4 regions of the Isoptericola nanjingensis genome follow, and region 1 is predicted to be linked to each of the others. Evidence: riboswitches for the same ligand, from Rfam matches in the RefSeq annotation. Region 1 holds a riboswitch; each other region holds the start of a gene.
What was found. Region 1 has a riboswitch for S-adenosylmethionine ahead of ACQP6G_RS03035 (methylenetetrahydrofolate reductase). Riboswitches for the same ligand answer to the same signal wherever they lie in the genome.
Positions count from the first base shown of each region.

Region 2: linked by a shared signal. The riboswitch ahead of ACQP6G_RS07565 (NADPH-dependent FMN reductase) and the one ahead of ACQP6G_RS03035 (methylenetetrahydrofolate reductase) in region 1 are both predicted to bind S-adenosylmethionine.
Region 3: linked by a shared signal. The riboswitch ahead of ACQP6G_RS07675 (LLM class flavin-dependent oxidoreductase) and the one ahead of ACQP6G_RS03035 (methylenetetrahydrofolate reductase) in region 1 are both predicted to bind S-adenosylmethionine.
Region 4: linked by a shared signal. The riboswitch ahead of ACQP6G_RS07615 (ABC transporter substrate-binding protein) and the one ahead of ACQP6G_RS03035 (methylenetetrahydrofolate reductase) in region 1 are both predicted to bind S-adenosylmethionine.

Region 1 is NZ_JBNOZL010000002.1:32,434-36,746, reverse strand. Features, by position in the region: gene metE (5-methyltetrahydropteroyltriglutamate--homocysteine S-methyltransferase) at 1-930, opposite strand, end outside; gene ACQP6G_RS03035 (methylenetetrahydrofolate reductase) at 959-1,993, opposite strand; SAM riboswitch class I at 1,999-2,105, opposite strand; gene ACQP6G_RS03030 (NADP-dependent oxidoreductase) at 2,199-3,098, opposite strand; gene ACQP6G_RS03025 (hypothetical protein) at 3,158-4,313, opposite strand, start outside.
Region 2 is NZ_JBNOZL010000003.1:437,904-442,216, reverse strand. Features, by position in the region: gene ACQP6G_RS07580 (LLM class flavin-dependent oxidoreductase) at 1-17, opposite strand, end outside; gene ACQP6G_RS07575 (LLM class oxidoreductase) at 27-1,220, opposite strand; gene ACQP6G_RS07570 (flavin reductase family protein) at 1,235-1,759, opposite strand; gene ACQP6G_RS07565 (NADPH-dependent FMN reductase) at 1,798-2,412, opposite strand; SAM riboswitch class IV at 2,434-2,568, opposite strand; gene ACQP6G_RS07560 (DoxX family protein) at 2,709-3,263, opposite strand; gene ACQP6G_RS07555 (hypothetical protein) at 3,412-3,771, shown strand; gene ACQP6G_RS07550 (DNA polymerase IV) at 3,845-4,313, shown strand, end outside.
Region 3 is NZ_JBNOZL010000003.1:460,918-465,230, reverse strand. Features, by position in the region: gene ACQP6G_RS07690 (LacI family DNA-binding transcriptional regulator) at 1-62, shown strand, start outside; gene ACQP6G_RS07685 (MmcQ/YjbR family DNA-binding protein) at 76-504, opposite strand; gene ACQP6G_RS07680 (GTP pyrophosphokinase) at 512-1,294, opposite strand; SAM riboswitch class IV at 1,474-1,587, shown strand; gene ACQP6G_RS07675 (LLM class flavin-dependent oxidoreductase) at 1,923-3,194, shown strand; gene ACQP6G_RS07670 (DUF1684 domain-containing protein) at 3,290-4,222, shown strand; gene ACQP6G_RS07665 (amino acid ABC transporter permease) at 4,219-4,313, shown strand, end outside.
Region 4 is NZ_JBNOZL010000003.1:450,054-454,366, forward strand. Features, by position in the region: gene ACQP6G_RS07615 (ABC transporter substrate-binding protein) at 1-1,415, opposite strand, end outside; SAM riboswitch class IV at 1,491-1,604, opposite strand; gene ACQP6G_RS07620 (DUF4395 domain-containing protein) at 1,753-2,229, opposite strand; gene ACQP6G_RS07625 (TlpA family protein disulfide reductase) at 2,261-2,695, opposite strand; gene ACQP6G_RS07630 (LLM class flavin-dependent oxidoreductase) at 2,792-3,940, opposite strand; gene ACQP6G_RS07635 (LLM class flavin-dependent oxidoreductase) at 3,940-4,313, opposite strand, start outside.

The DNA.
Region 1 (4,313 bases):
GGCGCCCTTGACCAGGTCGATCGCGATCGCGTCGACGTCGGTGCCCGCGAGCACGGCGAGTCCGTCGTCGCCGAGCCCGCCGAACGGCGCCGTCAACAGGATCGCGGGCCGCGCGCCCGCCGAGTCCTCGGAGGCGGTGTCGTCGGTGGCCGTCGCGAGGTCGGTCGCCAGGGTGCGGTACGCCGAGGCGATCGCCGCGTGCAGGCGCTCCGCCGGCACGTCGAGGGAGTCCGTGACGAGCGCGGGTTCGTCGAGCTGCACCCACGGCACGCCGACGGCGGCCAGCGCGCGGAGCAGGTCGGCGTACGCGGCGACGACGTCGTCGAGCCGGTCGAGCGGGTGGAAGCCCTCGCCCGCCTCGTCGGCCGCCTTCGACAGCGCGAGGAACGTCACCGGGCCCACGAGCACCGGGCGCGTCGTGACGCCGGCCTCCTTGGCCTCGGCGTACTCGCGCACGATGCGGTGGTCGGCGAACGAGACCGGCGTCGTCTCGCTGATCTCCGGCACGAGGTAGTGGTAGTTGGTGTCGAACCACTTGGTCATCTCGAGCGGGGCGTCCTCGCCGCGGCCGCGGGCCACGGTGAAGTAGCCGTCGAGCTCGAGCGAGCCGTCCGCGTCGTCGAGCAGGTCGCGGAACCGCTCGGGGACGGCGCCCAGCAGCGCGACGACGTCGAGCACCTGGTCGTAGTAGGAGAACGCGCCGGGCACGGAGCCGTCGTCGGGGTTGAGGCCGAGGTCGACGAGGCGGCGGGCCGTCTCGCGGCGCAGCGCGCCGGCCGCGACCTCCAGGTCGACGGCGTCGGTGCGCCCGGCCCAGAACGACTCGACGGCCTTCTTGAGCTCGCGGCGGCGCCCGATGCGCGGGTAGCCGAGGATCGTGCCACCGGGAAATGCCGTGGCGGGGGTGGGGCGTGTCGATGTGGTGGACATGAGCACTCCAGAGTTCGGGCTCCGCGCGTCAGACGGCGGGAGCCTGGGTCGGGATGCTCGGTACCCACGGCCTTCTGGCCAGGTCCGCGCCGTCCGACGTGGCGTCGGCCGGCGCCGGTCCGCCGAGGTGGACACCCTCGAGCAGGTCCAGAGCGGGACGGTACTTGTTGAACGTGTACACGTGGATGCCGGGTGCGCCCGCGTCGAGCACGCGCTGGGCGAGCTCCACGGCACGCGCGGTCCCGTAGGCGTGCTGGGCCTCCGGGTCCGGCAGGGCGTCGAGCGCGTCCAGCAGGTGCCGGGGCGCGCGGACGCCGGTGAGCTCCTCGACGCGACGGAGCCGGCGCGGCTCGGTCGTGGGCAGCTGCCCGGCGAGGATCGGGATCGTCACCCCGGCCGCGCGGGCCTCGGCGACGAAGTCGGTGTAGGAGTCGGCCTCGTAGAACAGCTGCGTGATGGCGAAGCTCGCCCCCGCGTCCTGCTTCTCCTTGAGGCGCCGGACCTCCTGGGCCCGGGTGGTGCCGGCCTGCACGTTGCCGTCGACGAACGTCGCGACGGCGATCGTCATCGGGCGCGCGGCGCCGCGCAGCGCGGCCCCGGGGTCGGTCGCGCACCGTCGCGCCTCGACCTCGCGCAGCAGGTGCACGAGCTCGATCGAGGACGCGACGCCGTCGGCGGGCGGCTCCCAGTCCGGCTGGTCCTTCGGCGGGTCGCCCCGCAGGGCGAGGAACGCGCGGGTGCCGGCGTCGAGGAAGTCGTCGATGACGGCGGAGACGTCCTCGCGGTGCGCGCCCACGCAGGTCAGGTGGGCCACGGGCAGGACGGGCGTGCCCGCGAGCAGGGTGGACACGACCTGGCGTGCGGTCGCCCGGTCACCGCCGCCGGCGCCGTACGTCACGGACACGAAGTCCGGTCGTGCGGCCACGAGCCGGCGCGCCGTCTCCCAGAACTTGGGGGCGGCGTCCGGCCGGCGCGGCGGCATGAGCTCGAACGAGACCGTCGGGCGTGCCGGCAACGCCGGCTGAGCTGCCGGGGTGGGCGAAAGGGATGCCTCTGCGACCATGCGTCACTCCATCGATCCTGGCGTGAGCACCTTCGTCCTCGGGAGGCTTCCGTCGGAGAACGGGTTGCTGCGGCGTCGTCGAGCCAGGACTCTCGGCCGCTCTGGATGGCTTGTCACGCGATCGTACGCAGCATCCGCGATACGGGCGAGGATGAGACCGCCTGGTGAGACGATCGCCGATGCAGATCGGGCGGGAACGCCCTGCTCAGGGCACCAGCACGACCTTGCCGCCCGCGCGGCCCGTCTCGACGAGCGCGTGGGCGCTCGGCGCGTCGGCCAGCGGCAGCACCGCGCCGACGGTGGTCACGAGGTCGCCGCGGGCCCGGGCGTCGACGGCCTCGGCGAGCTCGCCGGCGTCGCGCTCGGACCGCCAGCTGGCCTCGACGCCGAGGTCCGCCGCGGCGTCGTCGGCGATGGTGACGATGCGCTCGGTGCCGCCGCGCAGGGCGATCGAGTCGGGCAGCACGCCCGCGCCGGTGGTGTCGAGGACGGCGTCCACGCCGTCGGGGGCGAGGGCGCGGACCCGCTCCACGAGCCCCGCGCCGTAGGTGGTGGGCGTCGCGCCGAGGGCGGCGACGCGCTCCTGGTTCCGCGGCGACGCCGTGCCGATCACGCGGGCGCCGCGACGCACGGCGAGCTGGACGGCCAGCTCGCCCACCGACCCCGAGGCGCCGTGCACGAGCAGCGTCTCGCCCGGCCGGACGTCGAGGAGGCGCAGCACGCGGGTCGCGGTCTCGGCCGCGACGGGGACGGTGACGGCGTCGGTCGCGGCGAGCCCGTCGGGCACGCGCGCGAAGACCGACGTGAGGGCGAGCTCCGCGTACCCGCCGCCGACGGCGAACCCGACCACGCGGTCGCCGGGCGCGACGCCGGCCACGCCGTCCCCGACCTGGTCGACGACTCCCGCCACCTCCAGCCCGGGCACGACGGCCGACGTCGGCGCCGGGCCGCCGGTCGCCCCGGCACGCGACTTCACGTCCCAGCCGTTGACGGCGGCCGCCTCGACACGCACGCGCACCTGGCCGGGCCCGGCCTGCGGGTCGGGGACGTCGGCGAGGTGCAGCGCCTCGGGGCCGCCGTGGGTCTCGAACACGATCGCGCGCACGTCTCCTCCTCAGGCAGTAGCGGAACACGGTACCGAGGTCCTCGTGCCCCGGGCCGAGATCAGGCGAGCACCGGTGCGGCGTCGGCGTCGGTCGGGCCCGTGACGTCGCCGGGCGCGCTCATGAGCCATTCGGTGGCGAACAGGACCTTGTCGGTGAGGCCGAGGATCGCGTCGCGGATCTCGACGTGCGGGGTGGAGAACGCGAGTCGGGCGACGGACCGTGCGCCGGGAGCCGGCGCCCAGTAGTCGACCAGGAGCAGGGAGACGTCCTGGCCGCCGAGCTCGGCCGCACCCCGGCCGACGCGGACGTGGCGCAGGAACGGCCCCGAGAGGGTGTCGGTGACGGTGAGCTCGTCGTCGGGTCCGAGCCGGGGGTGGAGGCGGTCGTGGATGCGTTGCAGGTGCGTGACCTCGCCGGCCTCGGGGCCGAGGTCGTGCCAGTACAGCGTGAGGTTGAGCGCGAGGGCGGCGTCCTTTCCGGGCAGCACCAGGTAGGCCATCACCTGCCCGCCCGCGGCCGCGGCCTTCGCGGCGACCGCGGTGAGCTGCTCCCGCAGGTCGCGCCGCAGCCCTGCCCCGCGGTCACCGAGCCCCGCGCCCTGCTGCTTGACGATCGCGCGGATCTGCAGGTCGCGCTGCGCCTCGTCCTCCAGGTCGATCAGGGCCCAGTGGTCGGGCAGGTTGAGCTCGATGCCGATGCCGCGTGACCCTCCGGGCTCGTCCACGCTGGCCATGGCGTGCAGGCCCTCGATGCTGATGCCCGCCCCGGAGTCGTCGGACATACCCGTCGGATCGTCGTCGGGGTCGAGGTCCAGGGCGGCCAGAGTCTCGGCGACGCCGAGGACCATCGGGTGCGGCCCGGCAGGGTCGACCACGACCCGCTCGAGCACCGCGCCGTGGCGCGTGAGGAACGGGGCGAGCGAGTCGCGACGACGCAGGCTGAACTCGCGTCCCGGGTCGTCCCCGAGGAACGTCTCGAGAGCCTCGGGGGAGGAGAAGAGACACACGTCGTACGGCTTCGCCGAGCCGACGGGTGCGTGAAAGACCCGCACCTGCGGCGTCCCGTCCTCCCGCTCGAGGTGCGGCACCACCGCCACGCCGTCCCGCAGTGCGCGACCGACGGTGTCGCGGTCGTCGGTCAGGAGAGCGGCGGCGAGGACGGCGGAGCCGGAGGCGGGGCGGGACCTGTCGGCCGGGTCCGGGCGGCTCGGTCCC
Region 2 (4,313 bases), on a different contig from region 1:
GTCGTCGGTGCGGTCATCGGGGTTCCTCAGGCGATCGCGGCGGCGTGCGGGGCGGCGTGCCGCGCCCGGGTGCCGGCGCCGGGGCGGGTGTCGTAGCGGTTGGCGGGGCGCGGGAGCCCGAGCGTCTCGCGCAGGGTGGCGCCCGCGCGGGGCGCTGCGGTGAGCCGGGCGGCATGCAGCGCGGGGAGCACGTCACGGGCGAGCACCGGCAGGTCGACGTCGAGCACGGCGGGCAGCAGCCGCACGCCCGCGACGTCGCCCGAGGCTGCCAGCCGGGCGAGGAGACCGGACAGGCCCGCGGCGTCGCCGGAGTACTGCAGGGCACCCGCCCCCCAGCCCGTGCGTGCCCCGGCGGGGGTCGCGGCGTCGAGCTCGGCGAGCCGGGTCCGTGCGGTGCGGCCGTCGGCGTCGAGCACCACCTCCAGGTCGACCACCGCCAGGGCGGCGCCGTCGTCCGCGCCGGGCGCGGGGGCGGTCGCGGCGCGCGCCGCCGCCCGGGCGGCCGCGATGTCGGAGCCGCCGACGAGCGCGACGTCGACCAGGGGATCGTCGCTCACCGACGGCGCGACGTCGCCGGCCGGGGCGAGCACCACGAGCTGCCCCTGCGGCGGCCGGGGGCTGATGAGCGGGCCCTTCACCGAGAAGGTCTCGCCCACGAAGTCGACGTGGTGCAGCCGGTCGCGATCCACGTAGCGTCCGGTCGCGACGTCGCGGATCACGGCGTCGTCCTCCCACGAGTCCCAGAGGTCGCGCACCACCTGCACGACGTCGCGGGCCTCGCGGGCGAGATCGGCGACAGGCTCGCGACCGTAGGCGTCGGCCGTCTCCGGGGTGCGGGTGGCCGCGGCGAGCCAGCCGCCGCGGCCACCCGCCGCGATGTCGAGGGAGGCGAGCTGGGTCGCGACGTGGAACGGCTCCGGGTAGGTGGCCGGGACCTGGGGCACCAGGCCGATCGCGGTGGTGGTGCGGGCCACGAACGCCGCGCGCGTGACGGCGTCGAGCCGCGCGGAGCCGGGCGACCCGGCGACCGCGGGCAGCAGCGCGTCGGCGAACGTCACGAAGGTGACGCCGGCGTTCTCGGCACGCCGCACGCCGCGGGCGAGGCGAGGTGCCCCGACGAGCTCGGCCGGCGTGAGGCCTGTCGCGGCGGCTGCCGCAGGGTGGGCGCCTGCGCCGTCGACGTCGAGCCCGACGACGAAGGGGGTGGTGAGGTCGGTCATGTGTCGCTGTCCCGTCAGATCGCGGACTCGTCGCCGAGCCGGTGGTAGGTGCGGTCGAGGTAGACCAGGGGCGAGGTCCCATCCGACCCGGACTGCAGCGCGCGCAGCGAGACCAGGTAGCTGTCGCCGACCGGGGTGCGCTGCAGCACGCGGGCGCGCACCCAGGAGACGGCTCCGTCGATGACGGGCTCGCCCGAGGGCAGCGCCGTCCAGCCGCCCCCCGCGAAGCGGTCGATGCCGCTGGTGGCGAAGCGGGCGGAGAGGTCGTCCTGGTGGTCGGCGAGGAAGCTGATCGCGAGCGTGCCGGCCGCCGAGACGGCGGGCCAGGACGACGACGTGGACGCCAGCGAGAACGCGAGCAGGGGCGGCGCGGCGGACACGGAGATCACGGACGTGGCGGTGAACCCGACGGGGCGGCCCGCGTGCTCGAGCGCGACGACGGCCACGCCGGCCGGGTGCTGGCGGAACACCGTCTTGAACTCGTCCGGGGACAGCTGGGGCTCGTCCTGCTGGGCCAGGAGCTCCTCGATCTCGGACAGGGCGGACAGGTCGGTGCGCTGGTGGGCGTGTTCCGTGGTCACAGGGCGGCTCCCGTCAGCTCGGCGGTCGAGGGGGTGGTCGAGGGGGTGGTCGTGGGGGTGGTGGTCGTGGCCGACGGGACGGGCACGCCGGCGGCCCGGCGCAACGGCGTCGCCCAGCGGGCGAACCAGGGGTCCAGCGCCTCGCCGAGCTCCGGCAGCTGGGCCTCGGTGAGGGTCAGCGTGCGGGTGGGCACGACCGCGCCCAGCTCCACGAGCACGGGTCGGAGGTGTGCCTCGCCGGCGAGTGCGTGCGCCGGGTTGCCGGACACGACGAGTGGCACGACGACGACGCCCGCCAGGCCGTCGGGCCCGTAGAGGTCGAGGAACGCCTTGAGGAGGCCCGTGTAGGAGGCCTTGTAGACGGGGGTCGCGACGACGGCGACCGTGGCGCGCGCCAGGCGCTCCTTCGCCGCGTCGGCGGCCGGGTGCGCGGCAGTGAGGATCTCGCCCGCGAACGCCGCGAGCTCGATCGTCGCCACGTCCGCGGTGCCGAGCAGCTCGGCGACGCGGCTGGCGGCGGCCTCCGCCGCGGTCACGGTGCGCGAGCCCGCGCGCGGGTTGCCGGAGACCACCACCACGGAGGGGGTGGCGGGGCGGGTGTTCTCGGTCATGGGTCGTCCCTCGCAGTCCGTCGATCACGCTTGCCGCACGGCGTCTCGACCCGTGGGGACGGGCCGGCCGGCGGCCAGGTCATCTCCCGGAGCACCCCGCCGTGACATGGGGGTTGCTGCCCAGCCAGCCGGGGCTTCGCGCTGGGGCTCGTGACCTGCGCGGAGGTATAGCAGCCGGTCGGACGAACGCCAGGGCCGTCCGGAGACTTCTCACCATCCGGACACGTGGACGCACCGGAGCCTCCGGCCGGGGGGACGGCCGGAGGCTCCGGGGTGGTGCGAGGGCGCCTTTCTCGTCAGGCCTCCAGGCGAAGGCGCGCGCCGAGCGCGACGGCCGCGACGACGGCGGCGCCCGCGACCAGGACGACGTCCTTGAGCACGTACTGGCCCAGCAGGGTCATGCCGTGCCCGAACAGCTCGTCGCCGAACAGCGCGACGGGGGACAGGATGCCGACCATCGCGACGGCGAGGACGACCAGCCCGACCCGCAGCAGGCGGCCGGAGACCAGGGTGAGCCCGATGAAGGTCTCCATGACGGCGACCAGGACGACGGCGGTCGTGGCGGGGACGAGCCCGAGCGTGAGCGTCTCGACGGTGCGGCCCGCGATCTCCTCGGCGGGGCTGGCGCCGGGGAAGAACTTCAGGACGCCGAAGCCCAGGAACACGAGCCCGAGCGCGACCCGCAGAGCCGGGACGGACCACCGGGTGAGGAACCGGGCGAGGGCGGTGACGGCGACGTCGAGCCGCAGCGCCACCTGCTCGGCCAGCGCGTTCGGGAGCCGACGGGCGGCGGGGGCGCTCGGTGCGCGGGTGCCGGCGGTCGTGCGGTGGGTCGGGGTGGAGACGGACATGGTGGTGCTCTCTTCCAGGGGGAGGTGCGACCCGGGGGTGGTCGCCCTGGGAGAGAGCGGCCCACGGGGCCGGGAATGCGTGCGCCCCCGGTTTTCGCCCGGTCCTCACCCGCTCGACGACGCGCCCGGCACCGCCTACGGTGCCGGCATGGACCACGAGCCGATGCGACGGGTCGCCGAGTTCCGTGCGGCGTTCGACCTCGAGGTCGAGACCGCCCGACCGGGTCTGGCGGAGCACCGCCGGGCGCTGCTGGCAGAGGAGTCCGGGGAGGCGGCCGAGGCGCTCGCGGACCTCGCGACGGCGCTGGCCGAGGGCGGCGACGTCGCCGCCGACGCGCTGGGGATCGACCTTCCGGCGGTGTTCGTCGAGGTCCACCGCTCGAACATGAGCAAGGTGGACGCCGACGGCTGCGTGCTGCGGCGGGCGGACGGCAAGGTGCTGAAGGGGTCGGGATACAGCCCGCCGGACCTCGGCGCGCTGGTCTCCCCGCCGACGGGCCCCGCGTAGGTTTCCGCACGACGGTCCCCGCGCGGACGTCCCCGCGCGGCGCGGACCCCGCGCCGTGGCGCAGACTCGGGGCATGGGCGCGCGCCGCTTCCGCTGGGTGCTGCACGTCGACCTCGACCAGTTCCTGGCCGCGGTCGAGGTGCTGCGGCGCCCGGAGCTCGCGGGCAGGCCGGTGATCGTCGGTGGGCGCGGCGACCCGACGGAGCGGGCGGTGGTCTCCACCGCGTCGTACGAGGCGCGGGCGTACGGCGTCCGGTCGGGGATGCCGCTGCGCGTGGCGGCCCGCAGGGTCCCGGACGCGGTGATCCTGCCGGTCGACCACCCGGTGTACGAGGCGGCCTCCGCGCAGGTGATGGGGGCGCTGCGCGGGCTGGGCACGGTGGTCGAGGTCCTCGGCTGGGACGAGGCGTTCCTCGGGTACGACGGCGAGGCCCCGGAGGCGTTCGCGCACGACGCGCAGCGGGCGGTGCTCGACGCGACCGACCTGCGCTGCTCGGTCGGCATCGGCGACACCAAGGTCCGCGCGAAGATCGCGACGGGGT
Region 3 (4,313 bases), on a different contig from region 1:
ACCGGCTCGTCACGTGCGAGCCGCGGCTCGTGGTGCGGGCGAGCACCTCCGGCACCTCCTGACGGGTCGGCGGGGTCAGCCGCCCGCCGTGAGCCGGCCGGCGAGCACGTCGCGCAGGCCGGTGCGGGACCGCTCCGTGTCGTCGAGGTCGACCGGTCGCAGGCGACGGGGGAGCGCCGCGACGACCAGCGCGTACGCCTCGAGGACCAGCTCCTCCACGAGGTCGGGCGTGATCCCCGGCCCTGGGGCCAGCGAGATCCAGTGGCGCTTGTTCATGTGGTAGCCGGCGGTCACGCTCTCGAGCTCCTGGCGGAGCGCCTCGCCGTCGTCGGGCGTGCACTTGAGCGTCACGAGCGGGGTGCCCGTGACCTCCGTGGTCATGCAGAAGACCTTGCCCTGGACCTTGAACACGTCGTGGTCGGGCCCGAAGGGCCAGGTGCGGGTGGCGCCGGGGAGGGCGAGCGCGACGGCGGCGGCGAGGTCCTGGTGCTCGGAGGGTCCCATGCCCGCCTCAGCTCTCGCGGGTCGTGCGGAGCACGTCTCCCTCGGCCTTGGCCGCCGTCCAGAAGGTGCGGAGCATCTCCTCGGGGGTGAGCAGCGAGTCCCGCTGCTCGACAGGCTCCGCCTCGCCGGCGATGGCCTTGACCTCGTCGTGGATGCGTTCCATGGAGCTGTCGAGCGACGACGCGACGTCGGCGGCGAGCTTGAGCGAGTCCGTGAGGTGCCGGGGCACGTCGCGCGCGTACTTGTAGTAGATCTTGTGCTCGAGGCTCGCCCAGAAGTCCATGGCGATGGTGCGCAGCTGGATCTCGACGACGACGTGCTCGACCCGGTCGGAGAGGTACACGGGCACCTGGACGATGAGGTGCAAGGACTTGTACCCGTTCGCCTTGGGGTGGGCGATGTAGTCGCGCTCCTCCAGGACGGTGATGTCGGCCTGGTTGGTCAGCATGTCGCGGACCTTGTAGATGTCGGAGACGAAGCTGCAGGTGACGCGGACCCCCGCGACGTCGAACATCTGCTGGCGCACGCCGTCGGGCGTCAGCGGGATGCCCTTGCGGCGGCACTTCGCCACGATCGACTCGAGCGACTTGAGTCGCGAGCCCACGTGCTCCACGGGGTTGTAGTTCTGCATGAGCCGGAACTCGTCGCGCAGGATCGAGATCTTCGTCATGACCTCGTCGATCCCGAACTTGTAGGTGAGGACGAGCCGGCGCAGCTGGTCGACCAGCTCCCGGATCTCGGCGACCGCGGGAGTGTGCTGCTCGGGTCCGTGCCCTGCGTTCTGGCTCACGGGCACCACGGTAGACGGGTTTCCTGACGCTCGATAATCCGATAAAAACGGTCGGAACTGTTCGGTATTCGAGACGGTCGGGAGGAACCGTTGACACCCCCCCTTCCGGAGACCTACGTTCCTGCGCACCGGATCGGACGACCGCGGCGCCCCAGGCGGTGCGGCCGGACCTCCCGGATGGTCACGAGCTCCGACGCGAAGCCCCGGCTCGTCGGACGGCAACCCCCAGCGCGGGCGGGTGCCCCGGGTGAGGACCAGGCCGGCCGTCGCCGACGGCACGGCAACACGCGACCCCCGCCCCGGCGGGGAGCAGGAGAGGACGAGCATGCACCGCGACGCCACCACCGTGCGCCCCCTGTCGTCCCGGCACGTGCCGTCCGCCTCGCCGGTGACCTCGGCGTCCGCCCGGGCGTGGTGTCGACGCCGCTGATCGCGGCCTGATCGTCCGCCGCCCGCGGCGGACGACCCTCCTCGACGGCCCGGCACCTGCCGGGCCCGGCCGCAGACGGCCCCGCCCGCCGGTCCCGGCGGGCATTCCTCCCCGTGCCCTCCCGGCGGCGGCGCGCACCCGCAGGTCCACGACCCGTGCCCGAGTGCGCCCGTCCGCCGCGCCCTGATCGGAGCCGACGTGCCCTACTCCCTGCCCTCGACGTCCACCACCAGCACCCCGTCCCCCCTCGTCGTCGGCGTCGACCTCACGGCGGCCGGCGCCCGCCCCGGCGTGCACCGGGCGCGCGGCATCGTGCAGCCGCGGTCGTTCGACGCCGAGCGCTTCGTCCAGCTCGTGCGCACCGCCGACGGCGGCGGCCTCGACCTCGTCACCCTCGACGAGGGCTTCCTGCTGCACCCGGGCCGGCGGCAGGTGACCGGGCGGCTCGACGCGGCCGTGGCCGCCGCACGGGTGGCACCCCACACCACGCGGGCCGGGCTGGTCGCCGCCGTCGACACCGCGCACGTGGACCCGGCGCACGTCGCCCAGGCCGTCGCCCGCGTCGACCAGGCGAGCTCCGGCCGGGCCGGGTGGCAGGTCGGGCTCCCCACCGGAATCGTCGCCCAGGACGACGCGTGGGCGGAGCAGGCCCGTGACGTCGCGGCACAGGTCGTGCGGCACTGGGACGGGCTCGCGACGTCGGCCGGGCCGAACGCGGGTGACACGGCCGGCGCCGTCGCCGTCGACGACGAGGGGCGCTTCCGCGTGGACCACGACGGCATCCGCTTCGCCGTGCGCCGGTACCGGCCCGCCGAGGGCCGGGCCGCCGACGGGCCCCGGGGCGCCGGGACGCGGCAGGGGCGGCCGCCCGTCGTCGTCTCCGCCCGGAGCGAGGCCGCGCTCGACCTCGCCGCCCGGACGGCGGACGTCGTGCGCGTCGCCGCCACCGCGCCGGCCCGCGCCGTCCGGCTGCGCTCCCGGCTGCGCGACGCTGCCGAGGCCGCGGGCCGCGACCCCGACACGCTGCGCGTGCTCACCGAGGCGTATGTCGTGCTGGCCGAGGACCGGGCCAGCGCGCAGGCGCGGCTGGAGCTGGTCGAGGCCCTCGAGGGCCCGGAGATCTCCGGCGGGCTGCTCGTCGTGGCCGGCACCCCCGACGACCTCGCCGAGACGATCGTGGACTGGCGGGACGCCGGCGCGTCCGACGGGTTCCTGCTGCGGCCCTCGTCGCTCGGCCCCGACCTGGACGCCCTCGTCGACGGTGTGCTCCCGCGCCTCGCGCGGGACGGCGTGCGCGCGGTGGCGTCCCCGGCGCCGCGCACCCTCCGCGCGACCCTCGGGCTGCCGGACGTGGGGCCCGCCGCCGACGCCGGCGATGCCGGCAGCGCCGTCGTCGCCCCCGCACCGGCGCACGCGCGGCCGCGCGCCCGGGCGGGCCGCACCGCCGACTCCCGGCTGGTGCGCGCGTGACCGCCCGCCCCGACGCCCGCCACGTCACCCCCGCCGCCCGCGTCGCCGACACCCGCCGCGACGTCGCTCGCCCTCTTGTGACCGGAGGCCCCCCGATGACCGTCACCGACACACCACGCGTCCGTCCCACGGACCCCGCAGGCGCCCCTGCGCACGCGCCGGCCGCCGGTTCCGCCGCCGGTTCCGCCGCGGCACGGAGCGCGAGCCGGCGGGCCGACCGCGAGCGCGAGCTCGCCGCGCCCCACGGCTGGCTGAGCCTGGCGGGGTTCCACTGGCTGCCCTCGCGACCCGAGCCGCTGCCCGGCGTGCCCGGGCTCTGGCTCGCCGACGGTGCCGGCGCCCACCTGCGGCCGGGGGAGGCCGACGGACCCCGGGTCCGAGGGCCGGAGGTCGCGGACGGCGCGTACGACGGCGACGTCCCCGAGGGTGGCAGCGTCGTCCTGGGCACGTTCCTGCCCCCCGGCCGCGAGCCCGCCGACGGCGCCGACCCGGACCTCCCGCCGGCAGGGGAGACGGCCGCGGTGGCGATCGAGCTGGTGCGGCGCACCGGACGCCTCGCGATCCGGCTGCGCGACCCGCACGCCCGCACGCGCCTCGACTTCGCCGGGGTGCCCGCCTTCGACCACGACCCCTCGTGGGCGGTCGAGGCGCCCGTCCGCCTGTACGACGTACCCCGCGGGCTCGTGGTCGGGGCCGCCCGTCCCGGCCTGGTGCACCGGCTGCAGGCGGTCGGCGAGCTCGACCTGACGCGCGGCGACCGGACGGTCACGCTCGTGCTGACCGGCTCCCCGGGTGGCGCCCCGACGCTGCTCTTCAGCGACGAGGCACCCGGCGTCGCGCCCTGGCGGGTGGTGCGCCCCGAGCTCCCCGGGTCCCTGACCCCGGGCGACGCGGGCGTCGCACACCTCGACCTCAACGACGCCGTCAACCTGCCGTACGCGTTCAGCGACCACGGCACGTGCCCCGCCCCGCCGCCGGGCAACCACGTCCCGTTCGCCGTCACGGCGGGGGAGAGGGCGCCGCGATGACCGCCGTCACGACGCCGGGCGCACAGACACCTGGCGCACAGACACCTGGCGCACGGGCTCCGGGGCCTGCGGCACCGGCTCGGGACGCCGC
Region 4 (4,313 bases), on a different contig from region 1:
ACGTTGCGCGCGTTCGCCGAGAAGATCGTGCGCAGCACGTCGGCGTCCGACCGGGTGAGGTTGTAGTAGTCGAAGTCGAAGTCGCCGGCGGCGGTGGCCGCCTCCTTCTCGGCCACCGTGACGTGCTTGAGCTGCAGGTCGACCCCGATCTGCCGGAGCTGCTGCTGCACGAGCTCGAGCGCGCCGGGCTCCTGCCAGAACGTCACCGTGGTGGAGAGCCTCCGACCGTCCTTCTCGCGGATGCCGTCGGCGCCCACGACCCAGCCCGCGTCGTCCAGGACCTTCGTCGCACCCTCGGGGTCGTACGCGAGCAGGTCGTCCGCACCCTCGAACAGCGGCGTCGAACGGGACAGCACACCGGTGGCCGGCTGGTCCTGCGGGGTCAGCACGGTGTCCACGATCTGCTGGCGGTCGATCCCCTTGACGAGCGCGGTGCGCACGGCCTCGTCGGCGGCCAGCGGGCTGGACTCGTGGGGGAACAGGTTGAACACGACGCCCGGGTTGGCGCGGTAGGACAGCCAGAACCCGTTGCCGTCGAACTGCGGCAGGTCGACGGCGTTCAGCGCGGCGGTCGCGTCGATCTGTCCCGACTGCAGGGACCCGGAGCGCACACCCGCCTCGGGGATGACCTTCAGGGTCACCGTGTCGAGGTACGCCTCGCCCGTGTGGCTGCTGGCCTCCGACCCCCAGTCGTAGCCCGCGACCTTCTCCAGCACGATCTCCTGGTCCGGGGTGTAGGACTTCACGGCGAACGGCCCGGAGCCGACGTACTTCCCGGCGCAGCGATCCTCGGTCGAGAGGGTCGCCGAGTCGGGCGAGAGCAGGCCGAGGGAGAACGTCGACGTCGCCTGGAGGAACTGCGCGCTCGGCTCGTCGAAGTCGACGGTCACGGTGTGCTCGTCCACGACGGTGGTGCCCGCGTAGCCGACGAGGTACTGGGAACCGAGGGACGCCACGGCACCCAGGTCGACGATCGCGTCGAAGTTGGTCTTCACCGCGGCGGCGTCGATCGGCGTGCCGTCGGCGAACGTGGCGTCGTCGCGCAGGTGGAACGTGTAGCTGGAGGCGTCGTCGTTCACCTCCCAGCCCTCCGCGAGCCAGGGCAGGATCTCGCCGGACTCCGGGTCCTGGGCGGTGAGCGACGCGACGGTCTGACGGGCGGCCGCGATCGCGTCGTTGTTGCCGACCTGCTGCGGGTCGACGCAGTGCGAGTCCACCGTGATGGCGAACGTCAGGTCGCCGCCGGCGACGGGCTCGCCGCTCGCGTCGGCGCCGGTGCCCGCGGCGTCGGCGCCCGTCGAGCAGGCGCTGAGCAGGAGGCCGGCGGCCGAGACGGTGGCGGCGAGCCCGACGACGCTGCGTCGCGGGGTGCGCCTGGGGTCCTGGGTGCGCGGTGCGCGCGGGGTGGTGGTCATCGCGTGGTGTTCCTCGTGGTCATGGCGGGTCGCCCCCCGCGCCGGCACGGGCCGGGGCGCGGTCATGGACGACCGGAGCCGTGCTTACCCGGCCGCGGGCGCGGCGGGGTCAGGTCGTTCCCGGAGCACCCCGTCACGTCGAAGGGTTGCTGGCCAGCGAGCCGGGCCTGGGTGCTGGCGCTCGTCACCTGGGCGGCAGGGAAGCCGCCGCGGCCTCCCGAGTCAAGGGTCGGGCGGGTCGTCTCACATCACGGACGCGGGACGGGCGCCGCAGACGCCGAAGGCCCCGCCGTCGGTGACGGCGGGGCCTCGAGGGGTCCGGTGGTGGGCGGCGGCCTCAGCGGGCGGAGGGCCGCAGGCGCGCGCCGAGCAGGTAGAGCTCGCAGCCGAGGCACAGGCCGACGACGGCGTTGAGGCCGGCCGCGACGAACGCGATCCCCGCGGCCCACGGCACCGCGGCCAGCACGCCTGCGAGCCCGAGCACGACGCCGACGCCCGTGACGACGAGGCCGACGAGCTGGGCGAACCGCGGCGGGCGCGGGTCCTCGAGCTCGGCGGGCGGCGCGAGCCGGGGACGAACGAGGGTCTTGAAGAGCCAGCCCTGCACCGTGCCCTGCGCGCCGCGCACGGCGCCCAGGAGGAACCCGGCGGCCACGACGGCGAGCAGCACGAGGCCGGCGGGGCTCGCCCCGAGGAGCACGACCACGGCGAGCAGCAGCGCCGTGACGGCGGCGCCCACCCGAGGGCCGCGCGGGTCGATGCCGGCCGGGGCCCGCGTGACGGGGGCCTGGCCGGCGGGACGCTCGGAGGTCATCGGTTCTCCTCGGGGACGGGGTTCGGCGGGCTCAGCCGACGGGGACCACGGCGGCCAGGGCCTGGCGCGCCTGAGCGGGCGACATCCCGCCGCTGCTGCGGGCGGCCTGCGCCCCGGTCGCGTCCAGCACCAGCACCGTCGGGGTGGTGAGGACGCCGAGCTCGCGCACGAGGTCGAGATGGTCGTCGACGTCGAGCTCGTGGTGCTCGACGCCCGCCTCGCGCTCGACGAGTCCCTCCAGCACGCGGGCCGTGGCGCGGCACGGGGCGCACACCTCGGCGGACAGCTGGACGAACGTCGCCCGCTCCCCCAGCCGGACCCCGCGGGCCGCCCAGTCCACGACGGGGTCCTGCCGCGCGGGCGTGGTGCGGACGCGCCCCTGGCGGGACCTCCACACCGCGCCGAGGACGACGGTCGCCAGGACGAGCACGGCCAGGATCACCAGCTGGGTGGGCTGGACCGTCACGGTGGCCTCCTCACACGGTCGACGTCGCGGCCATTCTCCCCGCCGCCCACCATCCGGTCGACGGGATGACCGCATGCCGGACACCCCGCCGGGCGGTCAGACGGTCAGCGCCTCGGCACGCGTGCCGTCGTGCACCGCGGGGGCCTGCGCCGCGGTGAGGCCGGCGGCCCGCCGCTCGTCGTCGGGCCCCCAGAGCGTCGTCGTGACCTCGGCGCGCACGACGGGCGCGACCTCGGCCGCGAACCGGCGCAGCACGTCCTCCTGGCGGGACGGCTCCAGCAGGTGGTTCACCGAGACGGACTGCAGCACGTGCCCGAAGGAGCCGTGGTAGTCGAGGATCTTCTCGGCCACCCGCTCGGGCGACCCGACCAGCGCCGGGCCGCGCTCGACGGCGTCCTCGATCGTCTCGAACGCCTGGGCCTTGCCGACGTGCGTCGCGGGGTCGTAGCCGCGCGCCCGCAGCCGCGCGACCTGCCCCTCGTACAGCGGCCGGTACTGCTCGATCGCCTGCTCCGTGGTGTCGGCGAGGAACAGGCCCCCGGAGCCGGCGCCGACGAACCGGTACGCCGGGTCGTGCCCGGCGGCCGCGTACCGCTCGCGGTACCGGTCGATCAGCCGCCCATAGCTCTCCCGCGGCTGCAGCGCGTTGGCGCTCACGATCGGGTCGCCCCACCGGGCGGCCAGGTCGACGGCGAACTCGCTCGTCGCGGACCCGTGCCAGATGCGGAAGGGCCCGGCGAAGGGTCGCGGCAGTGTGGTGGCGTGCTCCAGCCGGTGGCGGTGGCGGCCCGACCAGGTGACGTCCTCGGACGACAGGAGCAGCCGCAGGAGCTCGTAGTTCTCCTCGAGGTACTCGTACTGCTTCGCGATGTCGAGGCCGAGCAGCGGGTACTGCAGCTCCTCGTTGCCCTTGCCGATGACGATCTCCAGCCGCCCGCGGGAGAGCTGGTCGACGGTCGCCAGGTCCTCCGCCACCCGGATCGGGTCGAGCAGGGACAGCACGGTCACGCCGGTCGACAGCAGGATGCGGCGGGTGCGGGCCGCCACCGCCCCGAGGATCACGGTGGGCGCGGACGACAGCACGTCGCCGGCGTGCCGCTCCCCGACCGCGAACGAGTCGAACCCGAGCTCCTCGGCCAGCACCGCGTGCTCGACGACGCGCGCGAGGCGGTCCGCGGGCGGCACCGCCTCTCCCGTGACGGGATGGGGCGGGTTGAAGACGATGTCGAGCAGCTGGAAGCGCATCAGGCCACGCGCTCCCCGGTGCCGACCGCCGCGCCGTCGGCGTCCGCGGAGGCCTCGGCCGTCGCAGCGGCCCGGGCGGTCGCGCGGTCGCGCGCGGCCACGCCCTCGCGCACGAGCGGGATGACGTGTCTGCCGAAGTCGATGGCGTCGTCGAGCAGGTCGTAACCGCGCGCCGAGATGACCCGCACCCCGAGGTCGTAGTAGGCGAGCAGCGCCTCCGCGACCTGCTCGGGCGTGCCGACCAGCGCGTTGGAGTTGCCGGCCCCTCCCGTCGCCTTCGCCGTGGCGGTCCAGAGCGCGGTGTCGTACCGGTCCCCCGCGGCGGCGATCTCGAGCAGGCGCTGCGACCCGGCGTTCTCGGGCCTGTCGATCG